DNA from 2 places in the Brevibacillus sp. MS2.2 genome. Region 1 is predicted to be linked to the other one. Evidence: riboswitches for the same ligand, from Rfam matches in the RefSeq annotation. Region 1 holds a riboswitch; the other holds the start of a gene.
The links. Region 1 has a riboswitch for cyclic di-AMP ahead of HP568_RS24270 (C40 family peptidase). Riboswitches for the same ligand answer to the same signal wherever they lie in the genome.
Positions count from the first base shown of each region.

Region 1 (7,540 bases):
ACGGGCCGTAGTATCCAGCGAACGAACAATGCGAGCAGAACCAATCCTACCAGACTAATGCTTCCATAAATAAACCAAAGCATCATGGAAACCCCTGTCGTAGCCATCATGTCGTAATCATCTGTGTAGAAATAAACAACGATCTCCCCTGTACGCGGTGGCTCCTGCTGAAAATGGTACTCAGCGACCACTTTGAGGTCACTTTGCTTGGCAGAATCGCCACGGTTTGATGCGGAGGGAGAAGGCATTTTCAAATTATAGGCGCGTGATGTTTTGCTGTAGATGGTGTTCCCATTGGCATCCTTCACGAGCATGCGGTACATCACGTCGTCTGGCAACTGCTTTTCAAGCTCCAAACGCTCGATGGGGTCCTTGAAATTACTGACGAGAAGCAATTGATTGAGCATGACCTTCTCAGCGGCTTCCTTCTCAGCCTGGTACTGATTATGCCGATCATTTTTGAGTTGAGCGACAATAATGTCTTGAAAAACAAATTTAAACAACAAGATGTTGAGTGTGATCAAGGCAATGAAGGAGAGAAAAATTTTATTGCGTAAGCTCATTTAAAGCTTCTCCCCGATAAATACGTAGCCTGTCCCCCATTGTGTTTTAATGAACTGACGCTCTGTTTCCAACTTTTCACGGAGGTTTTTGATATGGACGGTCACTGTATTGAGCGAGCCATAACCATATCCCCAGACACGGTCATAGATTTGCTCTCTTGTAAAGACGATGCCGGCATTTTCTGCGAGGAATGTGAGCAGTTGAAATTCTTTTGTCGAGAGCTCAATCTTTTGATTACATACATAAACGGAATACGTTTCTTTATGAATTTCTAGGTCCTTGAATTTCAAAACGGTAATCGGAGAAGAGGCCGTTTCCTTCTCAGGCTGCTCTTCCGTATGCTTGCGAATGCGCTCATAGCGGCGCAGGTGAGCACGAATGCGAGCGAGCAGCTCTTCTGTATCAAAGGGCTTCGTGATGTAATCGTCTGCACCGATTTCGAAGCCAACTACCTTATCTACCGCTTTTCCTTTTGCACTGAGAAACAGTATAGGCAAATCCCACTCACGGCGAATTTGAGAACAGAGCTCGTAGCCACTCATGTTGGGCATCATAATATCCAAAAGGATCAGGTTGGGTCGGTCTCCTTGGCTGAGCAGGGAGAGTGCATCTTCTCCGCTCTCTGCGGAGGAAACGGTGAAGCCCTCGTTCTCCAAAATGTCTTCTAGCAGTTCAATAATCTCCAGATTGTCATCGACAATTAAAATGTGATCTTTCACCGGAACAACCCCCAGTTACTTCTATTAATAAGGAATACCATTCAAAGAATGGGTCTTGTCTATCATAACATGCTTTGACCTGATCAGGGGAAGAAACCCCGTAAGTTATTAAGTTGTTCGAATATATGGGGGTACATCTTTAGACCAGGTACTAAATTTCGTCAGAAAAAGCCAGAGACGGAGTGTCCCTGGCTTTTATTATTTTGCCGAACGACTATTTTTGAGCTGGTTTTTCCGGCAACGATGCAGCTTGCACCGCTTTTTCCTTTTTCGGAGTTTCTGCTTTCGCTAGAACAGGAACGCTGAGACGCTTGGCGCCTACATACCGCTTGCTCCAGTAGTATGGATCGTTCAACTTGGTGTTGACGACTCCACGACCAGATTCCGAGTGCACGAATGTGCCGTCTCCAATGTAGATACCCACGTGAGAAATGCTGCGACCGTTCGTATTGAAGAACACGAGATCGCCTGGCTGCAAATCTTTTCTGGCTACCTCTGTACCTAATTCGTACTGGGAAGCAGAATTGTGAGGCAGGTCTACACCTAACGCATCAAATACGTAGCGCGTGAAACCGGAGCAGTCAAAGCCCTTTTTGGACGAGCCGGAAGATTTGTAAGGGGTACCGTACAAGTCGCTGACTACTTCACTGAGAGAATTCTCCTCAGCAGCCTGTGCAGCGCCTGCCCCCATAGCAAGCAATCCAGCCATAAATAAAGATAAAACCACCTTGCGCAAAAGAAACTGCTCCCTTCGTGAGCCTACGAGGTTAGCTGAAGGGTTCGGTCGAAAGGACGCCCTAGGCTGCTAGGAGTAGCAACCATTCACCCCAAAAACGTGGTTCCCCCGTTTCCGCCAAGCGGAATTCGGCTATTTTTCGATGTTTTTTTACACGCACTCTTACGAAGATTCTACGCGAGTCCTTTTTTTCCTTCTTTTTATCTGTTCGTTCACATATTCGTCACAAAAATACCGTCAAATGCTGTAACGTTTTCGTTCGACAGTGCAAGCCGCCGTTCGACGCGGGCTGGTTCTGCCTTGTGGGACAGCTCGTCCGATTAGGGCAGGAAATTGTCTCCGTCCAAGGACGGAGGGAAAAACCAACCGCACGCCCGTTATGGGAAGCCTATACCGAGGGCTACAATAAGGGCATAACGTTCCACAAGCACCACATGCAAAACGAATGGAGGTAAGCGAGTAATGAGCGAACGGTCTGGCAAAGTTCTACTCGGGCTGGTTCTGCTGCTAGTCGGTGGGTTGGTTCTACTAGATCTGGTGGGTATCGATATCGGAGACTTGCTCGGGTTCATCATTCCCGGTGTGATCATGATATACGGTGCCAAAAAGATTATGGGACAAACCGGTTCACGCTTTTGGGGAATCCTGGTCTTCCTATTCGGGTTCCTGATGTTGATTGGCAAGCTTGACCTACTATTTCACGCACTTCTGGCCATTGGGGTGATTTATCTGGGATATCGCTTACTGCGTCCCAGCCAAGAACCTAAACAAGCTCCACCTGCTTGGGAGCGTGAATGGGCCCAAAAAGTATTAAAGGAAGATACGCTAGACGCTTGGGAGAAAAACGTAACCAAACGGTCATAACCGTTTTGGTAACCGCAATAACACTGTGTCGCAAGAGTCTTTTGGATGAACAATATGATGTGATATGATGAGGAGGAAAAAATAATGAGTATCTTTAAACGTTTGCGTGACCTGACAGTAGCTTCGGTAAATGATGCATTGGATTCAATGGAAGATCCGGTAGTAATGCTGAATCAATATATGCGTGACATGGAAGTAGAAATCGGACAAGTTGAAGTAGCGGTTGCCCGTCAGGTTGCACTGGAAAAGAAATTCCGCCAGCAATTGGACGAAGCCAATGCTCTGATCGAAAAACGCGATCGTCAAGTCAAGCTCGCCTTGACTGAGGGAGAAGATGAGTTGGCTCGTCGAGCACTCGCTGACAAGAAGCAGTACGAAGGCCGTGCAGCGGAATATGAAGCTCTCTACCTGTCAGCATCCGAGGCAGCTACGCAAATGCGCGAGAAGCTGGCTGAGCTGAAGGAAGAGTTCTATAAAATGCGTGCGAAAAGGTTCACACTGATGGCACGTGCACAAGTAGCTCGTACACAAAAGCAAGTGAATCAAGCAGTTGTCGGTATCGGCAATCAGTCCGCAGGCCGTGGCTTCGCCCGCATGGAAGAGAAAGTCATGCGCATGGAAGCAGAAGCGCAAATGAGTGGACAATGGCGCCAAACGAACCGCGCTTGGGAGAACGCTTTGTCTGACCTGGAAAAGGATGATCTCGATGCAGAACTTGCCAGCATCAAAGCATCCATCAATGAAGTGAAAACACCGGTAGCTAAACCAGTACAATCCTAATTCGACAGGAACTGGGGGACTGGGTGTAGAATAGATTGTGTCAATTCGGCAGCCTGTGTATATCAGGCTGCTTTTCCCCTAGGAGGTACGATTCTTGCAGGACTTCTTGGTCTTTTTGCGACGGTTTATCGCTGAGCCTGGACGCGTCGGTAGTATAATCCCTAGCTCTCGTTTTTTATGTGAGCAAATGTTGAAAAGCGTCGATTGGGCTTCAACCGATGTGATCCTGGAGCTGGGACCTGGTACAGGGGCATTTACCCAAACGATCTATCAGCGCTTGCGTCCCGGCACACAGTACGTGCTTGTGGAACGAGATTCCCATTTTCGCTCTATGCTTCAATCACGTTTTCCCGATCTTCCTGTCAGGGAGGAAGCGACTAAACTTAGGTCTTACTTGGAGGAGCAGAACCTTGCAGGTGCAGATGTCATTATCTCAGGTCTGCCATTCGCCAATTTTCCACAAGAGCTGCGGGCAGCAATTCTGGACGAAGTTCAATCTGTACTGAAGCCAGGGGGCCTATTTATTACATTCCAATATTCGCTACAACTCCAAGCTGAGTTGCAGGATCGTTTTCCCCGGGTCAAGATCGACTTTACCCTGTTGAACATTCCGCCTGCATTCATCTATACCTGTCGTAATGGTCAAAGTGAAAACGATCAGCATGGGGCGTGAGAGAGGAGACTTTTGTGAAACTGTCCCGTTTGCACAAAATGTTGGCTGGTATCCTGATTATTTTTACGGGAATCGGCCTTTTGTTAGATAGTTTGGGTATCATTTCGTTCGGTCTGTTTGATTTGTGGCCGATGGTGCTTATTTATTTCGGCCTTCGTTTGTGGGGGCAGAAAACTAGGATTGGCGGAGGGATTCTAATCTCCCTGGGGACCATCATCGCGATGGATATGTGGTTTGGTGTCGGGATCGATGATTTGTTCCAGATTGCAGTGCCAATCGTGTTTATTTATTTCGGGTTTCAGTTGATTCGGGGCAAGAGCAGCAGACAAGATCAACGTGCGAATCAACCTTTAGGCGATAGGGAGACCCCGTCTGCTGCGGAGACGATTATGACAAGTGATGCGAGTGTTCAGAGTGACGTAAAGGTTTCAACAGAGGAACGCCCTTGGCTAGACAGTTGGAATAAATGGAAGCATGTTAGTGGCAAAATTCCTCATCACGATGGAATGTCTTCATCACCTGACGACACGTTGCCAAAAGATTCCCGCAGTTCTCTGATTGGAGATTATCACCTGACCTCGGGGCGTTTTGAACTGAATCACTTACATGTCTGGCATGGAATCGGGGATGTCGTGATTGATCTTTCCCGGGCAGTGTTGATACGGGATGAGGCGATTCTTGTCGTAGAGGGCTGGGTAGGCGATGTGACGATTTATGTGCCTGTCGATCTTCCTGTATCGGTAACGGCAGGGTTGAGTATTGGTGACCTGGAGGTGCTAAGCCACCGTCAGGGAGGTATCAATCGCAGTGTTAAGATTCGTTCAGATCAGTATGATGAAGCATTGCAAAAAGTAAACTTGCATATCTCGCTGCTTGTCGGCGATATAAAAGTCAAGTACATCTAGGAGGTACTGGCGGATGCGTCGACAGCGATTGGCAAGTATTCAGTGGCAATACGTGCGCTATGGCATGTTACTGGCCGTCAGTGCAGTTACTGCCGCGTTTATTTGTTTCTTTTGGCTATACTTTTTATGGAAAGATCATCCGGGGATTCATCGGTGGTACAACGAAGTAATCAGCGACCGCAACTTCGTGTGGTGGCTTGAAGAATATATAGGCATTAATCTGCCTGCCGATCCAGAGGGCTTGATTCAGCTTGCTGCTTTTGTTGTCTCTTTGCCTGCAGGTGTCTTAGTAGCATTGATCATTTCCTATATCATCGGGAATTTGTTGAAAAAGAGACTCAGTGTACTGTGGGAAGCTGCCATGAAACTTGGGCGCGGGATGCTGTCGTATCGGGTTCCCGAATTGGGAGTCGATGAAGTTGGCGAATTAGGATGGCAGATCAATCGCTTGGCTTCGCAATGGGAAGAGCAAGTGGCATCCTTGCAGCGGCTGTCGAACCACAATGCGGCTCTCGCAGAACAATTGAAGCATGCAGCGGTAACAGAGGAGCGACAGAGATTGGCGAGAGAACTGCATGATGCAGTCAGCCAGCAGTTGTTCGCCATCGCTATGACGACGGCGGCGATGAAGCGGCTTGTAGAAAAGAATCCTCAACGTGCAGCACAACAGATTGAATTGGTCGAAGAGATGGCAGCAGCTGCACAAGCGGAGATGAGGGCATTGCTCTTGCATCTTCGTCCGGCTACGTTGCAAAACAAGTCATTGAAGGAAGCCGTTCTGGAACTTTTAGATGAGCTGACGCGTAAAAATACCATGCAGCTAACTTGGGAGATCGAAGACGTCGAAGGTTTGCCGAGTGGAATTGAGGATCATTTATTCCGCATTTTGCAGGAATCCTTGTCCAATACATTGCGGCATGCCAGAGCTACCCAGATTACAGTGAAGCTGTTTACGCTGCAAGAGCAGGTTCGCCTGCGAGTAACGGATGACGGTGTTGGTTTTGATCCGGATGGGGAGAAAATGACGTCCTACGGTTTACGCAGTATGCAAGAGCGCGTAGCAGAGGTCGGAGGCTCCATGGAGATTTACTCGGCAATTGGGAAGGGGACGCAAATTGAGGTGCGTATTCCTCTAATGTCACAGACGGAACGGGAAGGGTGAAGGCTCGGTGATTCGGGTACTACTGGTAGATGATCACGAAATGGTTCGGATGGGTCTGGCTGCTTATTTGTCTACAGAGGACGATATTGAAGTCGTAGCAGAGGCAGGCAGTGGAGAAGAAGGCGTGCGGATGACGCAAGAGCTGCGCCCGGATGTCGTTCTGATGGATTTGGTCATGGAAGGCATCGGTGGTGTGGAAGCGACTCGGCGTATTCGTGAAAGCTGTCCTTCCAGTAAGGTTATTGTTTTGACTAGCTTTATTGATGATGAAAAGGTATATCCGGTCATTGAAGCGGGGGCATTCAGCTACTTGCTGAAGACTTCACGTGCGGCCGAGATTGCAAAGGCAATCCGCTCTGCTGCGGCGGGTGAGCCAGTTTTGGAATCGAGGGTAGCAGGAAAAATTATGGCCCGTTTCCGTCACGGTCAAGAGTCCCATCCCCATGAGCAACTAACGCCGCGTGAATTGGAGGTTTTGAAGCTGATCGGTCAGGGCAAGTCCAACCAGGAGATTGCAGATGAGCTGATTATCGGGATCAAAACGGTCAAGACTCATGTGAGCAACATTCTTGCCAAGCTGAATGTGGAGGATCGCACGCAAGCGGCTATTTACGTGCATACACATAGCTTAGGCTAATCACATACCATCATGAATAGGTAAACGCGCCAAAAAGCTCCTCGGGTAACAGGGGCTCTTTCGCGCGTTTACTTGTTTAAACCGTTTTTCTTATACACAAGCCGTGAGTTTTTTTCGCAGATGTGGTAAAGATAGTAAGTAACGAATGATAGATGACGGAAAGGAGGGACGGGCTATGAGGCACAAACCTCAAACACGCTCCAAGGTGCTTTCGGCTGACAATGGTGTGGATATCGTCGGCGATGTTCACGGCTGTTACGACGAATTTATAGAATTGCTCAAACGCTTGGGATATGAACAAACCCGAGACGGTACATATCGCCATCCCCACGGCCGAAAGCTCCTTTCCCTCGGTGATATCACGAGTCGTGGGCCTTACTCAATCAAGATGCTGCAATTTTTTCACCATCATATCACGGCAGGTCTGGCTGAGATGGTAGATAGTAACCACGGATGGAAAGTAGCTCGCTGGTTGGATGGCAGACCAGTGACATTGGCTC
Region 1 is NZ_JABSUZ010000035.1:46,534-54,073, reverse strand. It holds gene HP568_RS24280 (sensor histidine kinase) at 1-563, opposite strand, end outside; gene HP568_RS24275 (response regulator transcription factor) at 564-1,283, opposite strand; gene HP568_RS24270 (C40 family peptidase) at 1,498-2,019, opposite strand; cyclic di-AMP (ydaO/yuaA leader) riboswitch at 2,024-2,163, opposite strand; gene HP568_RS24265 (LiaF transmembrane domain-containing protein) at 2,482-2,883, shown strand; gene HP568_RS24260 (PspA/IM30 family protein) at 2,968-3,663, shown strand; gene HP568_RS24255 (class I SAM-dependent methyltransferase) at 3,758-4,336, shown strand; gene liaF (cell wall-active antibiotics response protein LiaF) at 4,351-5,241, shown strand; gene HP568_RS24245 (HAMP domain-containing sensor histidine kinase) at 5,255-6,403, shown strand; gene HP568_RS24240 (response regulator) at 6,411-7,040, shown strand; gene prpE (bis(5'-nucleosyl)-tetraphosphatase PrpE) at 7,216-7,540, shown strand, end outside.

Region 2 (7,540 bases), on a different contig from region 1:
AGATTCGGACCCAAATCCTCGATTTGCCCACCAAATTTTTTCAAATAGCTCGTATCTGTAGACGGCAGCCAAGCCGCCACCATTCCATCTATATCCCCTATGGCCACTCCTGCCCACATCGGTCCTGTCTGCACCTGACTCAAGTCGACTTCATACCCCAGCTTCTTCTCCAGCACATGCTCTACGACATGCGTGCTGGCAATCTCAGAATCCCATGCTACATAAGCGAGAGTTAGTTTCTCTTTTTGGACAGGTTTAATACCCTCCACCCATTTCCCTACTTTGGCTTCGTTGTTTTTTACCCATTCCGCAGCAGCTACTTCCGGATCTTTTCCGTCCATCATTTGGACCATGACTGACTCCATATCGGCTGGCTCCCACCAGAACTTATCCAAGAATTGATAGGCAGCAGGCTGATCCTCTTTCAGCCCTTTGCGCACGATGGTATGGATTTGTTCCGCTCCGCCAAAGCCGTTCTTTGGGTCCGCCAAGTATTTCAAATCCATCTTTTTAAATATCCAATGCGGCGTCCAGCCCGTAATGATAATCGGTTCCTTCGCTTCGTATGCCTTGATCAAAGCTGCTGTCATCGCTGCGTCTGAGCCTTCAACAAGCTGCCATTTATCCAAGCCATACAGATTCATGACTTCCTCTGTCTTCACCATCGAGCCTGCTCCTGCGTCGATTCCGATGATTTTGTAGTCGAGCTTTTCTCCTAGCGCGTTGTCCGATGTCTCAGAAGGAATCGGACCGATCACCGTTGCTGTCGGTATTGCTGTGTTTGTGTTTTGGCTGGAGCAGCCTGCGAGCCAAGCTGTCGCTCCCATCATCACTACCAGTAAAGCTGGAACCATTTTGTTCATCATGTATTTCTCTCCTTTTTTCCCGCATGTTGAGTAAGCCGATCCAAGATGATAGCGATGATCACGATGGATAGCCCCGCCTCGAATCCTCTTCCTATATCCACTTGTGATACCGCGCGATATACGTCTGCGCCCAAACCTTTCGCCCCGATCATAGCCGCTATGACCACCATCGACAGGGCGAGCATGATGCACTGATTGACTCCCGCCAAGATTGTCGATTTCGCATAAGGCAGTTGTACTTTTACGAGCTTTTGCCAGCCAGTTGCACCAAAGGCGTCCGCTGCTTCCTCCATTTCCGCTGGGACCTGACGTATGCCTAAGTTCGTGAGACGCACGATTGGCGGCAAAGCAAAAATAACGGAGGCAATAACTCCCGGCACCTCGCCCAAGCCGAAGAAAAAGATCGCAGGAATCAAATAAACGAACGCTGGCATCGTCTGCATCAGATCCAGTACTGGCGTGACCAGTTTGCGAAACGTATCATGTCTCGCGCAAAGAATGCCCACCGGAATCCCGATGGCGATCGAAATCATGGTGGCAGTGAGGACGAGTCCCAATGTCTCGATCGTTTCATCCCAGTACCCCAAGTTGTGGATGAGAGAAAGTCCGATAACAGTAAAGACCATGGACGCTCTCCCTGCAAAAACCCACGCAGCGGCCCCTAGCAGCAAGATGAGAATCAGCGAGGGTATCTCTGCCAAAACCGTGGAACAGTAAGTCACCATCGTGGAAATGACGATAGACACTGGATCAAACAATACCCCTTTGTACTGGCCCAGCACCTCCACAAACCCTTCCATCCATTCGCCAATCGGCAGCTTAGGTACGGCGTCCATCACTCATCACCTCTGCTCTCTGGTGCTCTTGAACATTGACTTTGCCTACCAGCCCGCCTAGTACCGCTCCTTTTACGATGACACCCAACAAACGCTGCTGCTCGCCCACTACAGCAATCGGGACGTGAAGGTCTGCCATCATCGGGAACAAACTGTGCAGACGTGCGTCAGGTGAAACGGTAGGGAGGTCGGTTTTCATAATCGTCTCCAGCGAATCTCCCGTACCAATCGCAAGTGATACGTCATACGCCGTAATCAAGCCGAGCAGTGTGCGCTTTTTGTCCACGACGTACAAGCTGGAAACGCCGTTATCCATCATGAGTTGCAGCGCCACTCGCGCCCCTTTGTCAGGGGTGATTGCTTCTGCCCGTTTCATCACATTTTCAGCAATGAGCACCCTGGACAGGTCCGCATCCTCCACGAACTTCCGCACGAATTCATCCGCTGGGTCTGCCATGATTTCTTCCGGGCGGCCGATCTGAATGATCTGTCCGTCTTTCATAAAGGCAATCCGATCGCCCAGCCGCAACGCCTCGTGCAAGTCGTGTGTAATGAACAGGATCGTCTTTTTCATCGTCATCTGAAGCTCCAGCAGCTCATCCTGCATATCTTTTCGAATGAGCGGGTCTAGTGCACTGAACGCTTCGTCCATCAAGAGAATATCGGGATGATTAGCCAACGCCCGTGCCAATCCGACCCGCTGGCGCATCCCTCCACTCAATTGATTCGGGTACGCATTTTCCCACTCGGTTAATTCAACGAGCGCGAGTGCTTCCCGTGCTTTTTCTTGCCGGAGCCCTAGTGGTACTTGTTGAATCTCTAATCCAAACTCGACGTTTTCTCGTACCGTCCTCTGCGGAAACAGGGCGAAATTTTGAAAAACCATTCCGAGCTTCTTCCTCCGCACCTCGCGCAAATCTGTCGCCTTCATGTCCACGATCTCTTCCCCATCGATCTCGATGCTTCCGCTTGTTGGGTCAATCAGTCGATTGCACAGTCGGATTAAGGTTGATTTGCCGCTGCCGGACAGGCCCATGATGACGAAGATTTCACCTTCCTCGACTTCAAAGCTGACCTGATTTACCCCGATAGACTGGCCCGTTTGCTTGTAAATTTGTTCTTTCGTACGTCCTTCCGCCAGCAGCTTCAAGGCCAGCTCGGGCTGCTTGCCGAACACTTTTGTCAGTTGATGGACTTTCATTTTGGGCATGGTATCCCCATCCTTCGTTTTTTGTAAATGAAAAAAGCCCGCGAAGTTTCCACACTCCAGCAAAACCAAGGCACGCTTGATTTTTACTCGTGTTGAAAATCCGCAGGCTTACGTAATACCTGGCATCCATTTTCAGGACTCCCTGTACTCTGTCTTCCTGATTTCGATTGTCAGCGGTTTATGTCGTACCAACTGCCTCCCAGCGATCCACACCCTTTCCTTCACGTCTGTATCGCGTAAGCTGCTCATCGGTATTTCCATAAAAAATAGGCCGATCCATCCTTTTTCTCCAGAACAAAGGTCCCAAAGAAAAAGCCTGCATCGGCCTATCACACGCCCGCAAGGAATTCCCTTGTTGCGCATTAAATGCCTAGACTTTATCCATCCATGACCTTCCCTGCTTTGGCCGACGAGGTTAGCTGACGGGTAGGATGGCAGAGAAGACATTTTCTCATCCCTCCTGATCACTCAGGATTAACCCCAAAAGATTGGTTCCCCCGCTTCCGAGAATCTCGGAACTAGGCCGTATGTGTTTTGTAGCTTGATTGTGATTTGATTATACGCTCGCTTCCAGTTATTGTGAACGTTTGTTTAGCACAGTTTTAACCAGACTTTGTCTTTCTTTATGAGTCGGATTGGATTAGCTCTCGGTTGCTCATTGAATCAAGGTATTAGTGCGTTATTCTCGCTGTTGTGGTGGGAGGAAACAGGAGAAAACGCTCAGCTTCTTGGAACCCCTGCGCGGGAGCATAGGGTGCCCGGCTCCGTGAAAAAAAGCGAAACCGCGTCCAAAGTAGTCCATCAGGATGTGGCTCAGAGGTGGACGCTAAAGGCAGTTTCTCTTTTTTTCACTGCGCCTCGGTAGGTGTGTCCAAAGATCTTCGCTTATTTCTCCTGTTTCCTCTACGAGCTGTTGGGGTTCTACATGCTTTTTAAAAGACAGCTTGAATGCTGCTTTCAAAAGGTAGTAAAAAGCTGCTTGGGAAGAAGAACATTTCCAGTCCTAGCGCCTCTGGAGCCCTACCTAGCGGAGAAATGAATGGCGGGGGTTTTCAGCTTTTATCACATACAAAAACGTTGTAACGTTTTCAGTTTTGAAGCGCTCCCGACATTCATTTCGGAGCGGACAGTCTAACCCCTTGCGGGGCGTAGGCCGAAGCGTAGACTGGAAATGGGGCTTCTTCCCCTCCACTACAGCCACTTTTATCTCAACACCAAAAAGCCCCTGCCTCAATGAATCAGGCAGGAGCTTTGCTTTTCAAAGACACGATGCTTAAACGACGTCGTAGCCTTGGTCTTCGATTGCTTCTTTTACTGCATCGAGAGTCAAGTTACCCTCGTTGTAGGAAACCTCAACCTTTTTTTCAGCCAGGTTTACTTTGCCTTCTGCACCCAGTTCTTTCAATGTGTTCTCGATGCGCGCTACGCATTTGTTGCAAGACATACCTTCTACGTTCAATGTGATATTTGTCATGATCAATCTCTCCTTACATTTTATGTTATATAGGTAAGGCGGACAAAGCCGCTTGTTACTGTTGTTACAGCTTTACTCGTTGCAGTCTCAGTGCGTTGAGTACAACGGAGACCGAGCTGAAGGCCATTGCGGCACCGGCAAGCCACGGAGCGAGGAAGCCGATTGCGGCAATCGGGATGCCCAAAGTGTTGTAGGCCAATGCCCAGAACAGGTTTTGCTTGATGTTGCGGATGGTGAGTTTGCTCATCTCAATGGCGTCTGCGACACTGGTCAGTTCGCCGCGCATCAGGGTAATATCTGCTGCTTCCATAGCCACATCTGTACCTGTACCGATTGCCATCCCGACGTCAGCGGTAGCGAGTGCAGGCGCATCGTTGATACCATCGCCGACCATCGCGACTTTTTTGCCTTGTTCTTGCAGTTTTTTCACTTCTGCGGCTTTGCCTTCAGGCAGGACTTCTGCGATGACGTGATCGATTCCTGCTTCACGGGCAATGGCCTCGGCTGTTTGACGGTTGTCACCGGTCATCATGATCACAGTCAATCCCATTGCTTTCATGCGCTGAACAGCTTGCTTGGAGGTTGGTTTGATCGTATCCGCTACGGCAATCAAGCCAGCGAGCTTGCCTTCGACGACTGCGAGCATCGCCGTTTTACCGGAGCGCTCCAGTGCCAGCATGGTATCAGACACTGCTTGGTACGAAATTTGGTGTTTTTCCAGCAAACGGCGCGTACCGACGAGTACTTCTTTACCAGCGACGGTTGCCCGGATACCGAAACCAGGAATGGCTTCAAATGAACCTGTATCGGACAGGGTGATTCCTTTATCCGCAATACCGCGAACGATGGCTTGAGCCAACGGGTGCTCGGAATTTTTCTCAGCGGCACCTACCAAAGAGAGCAGCTCTTGCTCTTCGATATCAATGTTGATGACGTCTGTCAGTTCTGGCTCGCCTTTGGTTACAGTCCCTGTTTTATCGAGGACGATCGTATCCAGATGGTGAGCCGTCTCCAGATGCTCCCCGCCTTTGAACAGGATGCCCAACTCAGCTGCGCGTCCAGAGCCCGCCATGATCGAAGTCGGCGTTGCCAAACCGAGAGCGCATGGGCAAGCGATTACGAGTACAGCAATTGCTTTTTCCAAAGCCTCACCGAAGTTGCCAGGTATAACGAAGAAGTACCAAATCAAGAAGGTAAGAATAGCAATCCCTACTACGATTGGGACAAAAATCCCGGAGATGCTGTCAGCTACGCGCTGAATCGGTGCTTTTGTTCCTTGTGCTTCTTCCACTACTTTAATGATTTGCGCCAGAGCCGTTTCTTTTCCGACTTTGGTTGCTTGAACCTTCAAGAAGCCGTTTTTGTTCAAGGTGGCGCCGATGACGGTATCGCCTGCGGCTTTATCCACTGGAATACTTTCACCAGTCAGCATTGATTCATCAACTGCGGACTGTCCTTCCATGACGATGCCATCGACAGGTACTTTGTCGCCCGGCTTCACGTGAACGACGTCGCCCAGTCTCACTTCTTCTACAGGAATAGTCATTTCGACGCCATCCCGTACGACTACTGCTGTTTTTGCTTGCAAGCCCATCAGCTTGCGGATCGCTTCCGAAGAGCGTCCCTTTGCTTTCATCTCAAACAGTTTACCCAAGACGATCAACGTGATCAGTACCGCACTGGTCTCAAAGTACAGCTCCAGCATGTGGCCACCGTGAGCACCGATGGAGTTGATCGCGACCCACAGGCTGTAGAAATAAGCAGCCGAGGTACCGAGAGCAACCAGCACATCCATGTTGGCACTCTTGTTGCGAAGGGCTTTGAAAGCTCCGACGTAAAACTGTGCGCCGATGATGAATTGTACTGGTGTTGCCAATGCGAGCTGTACCCACGGATTCATCAAGATTTCAGGCAGCCAGATAAACGAGGTGAAGGAAAAGTGGCTCACCATCGACCAGAGCAGCGGGAGCGACAGAATCGCGGAAATCCAGAACTTGCGGGTCTGACGTTTGATTTCTTCCTGGCGACGATCTACTTTTTCTTCTTCTTTTCCTTCTTCCTTACGAGTCGCCTGATACCCTAACTTTTCTACCTTTTGAATAATGTCCGTCACACTTACCTGTGATGAATCGTACTCGACAGTGGCTGTTTCCATCGCCAGGTTCACGTTTGCCTTCAGAACCCCAGCGGTTTTGTTCAAGCCTTTTTCGATCCGTGTGGAGCAAGCCGCACATGTCATTCCCGAGATGTTTAGCTCCACCTTGTCAGTGACGACGCCATAGCCGAGCGATTCAATTTTGGAGCGGATGTCGTCGATATTCGTTTTCGTTGGGTCGAAGACGACTGTGGATTTTTCCAAAGCCAGATTGACGTTGGCGGTCTCCACTCCCTCCATTTTACCCAAGCCCTTTTCGATGCGCAGTGCACAAGCTGCGCAAGTCATCCCTGAGATTGCAACTGTTGCCTCTGCTGTTTTGGCACTCATTCTAATCCCTCCAAATACCCTTATGGGGTATATTTTATCGTATCGTTTCCCTTACGTTGTTTCCTGATCACACCTTTACTATACAATACCCCCTCAGGGTATATCAAGTACTTTTTTCAATTTTTTTCTAAATGGGCTTCAAGTGCTGAAAACACAGGGAAAAATGTCGGGCGTCCTCTATCCTTGGTGCCGGGCGAAGCAAATGTCACCCCCCAGCTTTACACCGTTACATGAAGGATGTGACTAACAGCTAATCACTTACGTATTCATTCAGAGTAAAATCATTCAGACACAATGGCTTTAAGGAGATTGAAATGATGGAAACGAAATCACGGAAAATCATTTTAGCTGGCACCATATGCTATACGATTTTCATTTTATTTTTTATGTTCTTTGCATTTAACAGGCTCGACGGTGTAACCAGTCTAGAAGGATACACCTTTATCCTTGTTCCAGAAGGAGTACCACTTACATTTCCAGAACTAAATTATTCATGGATTGTTGATTTTGGAAACGTAGCTGCTTTTATCCCTTTTGGAATACTATTTCCCCTGTTGTATCGTGTAAGATTTGGGAAGTTCATATCCTTGTTTGTCTTAGCGATTCTTGTTCTAGAAACTATTCAGGCTTTAACCTATCTTGGTAGCTTTGATGTAAATGATGTGATAT
Region 2 is NZ_JABSUZ010000011.1:20,138-27,677, reverse strand. It holds gene HP568_RS12375 (glycine betaine ABC transporter substrate-binding protein) at 1-866, opposite strand, end outside; gene HP568_RS12370 (ABC transporter permease) at 863-1,702, opposite strand; gene HP568_RS12365 (quaternary amine ABC transporter ATP-binding protein) at 1,686-2,912, opposite strand; cyclic di-AMP (ydaO/yuaA leader) riboswitch at 3,301-3,447, opposite strand; gene HP568_RS12355 (copper ion binding protein) at 4,186-4,386, opposite strand; gene HP568_RS12350 (heavy metal translocating P-type ATPase) at 4,451-6,871, opposite strand; gene HP568_RS29750 (VanZ family protein) at 7,189-7,540, shown strand, end outside.
Region 2: linked by a shared signal. The riboswitch ahead of HP568_RS12365 (quaternary amine ABC transporter ATP-binding protein) and the one ahead of HP568_RS24270 (C40 family peptidase) in region 1 are both predicted to bind cyclic di-AMP.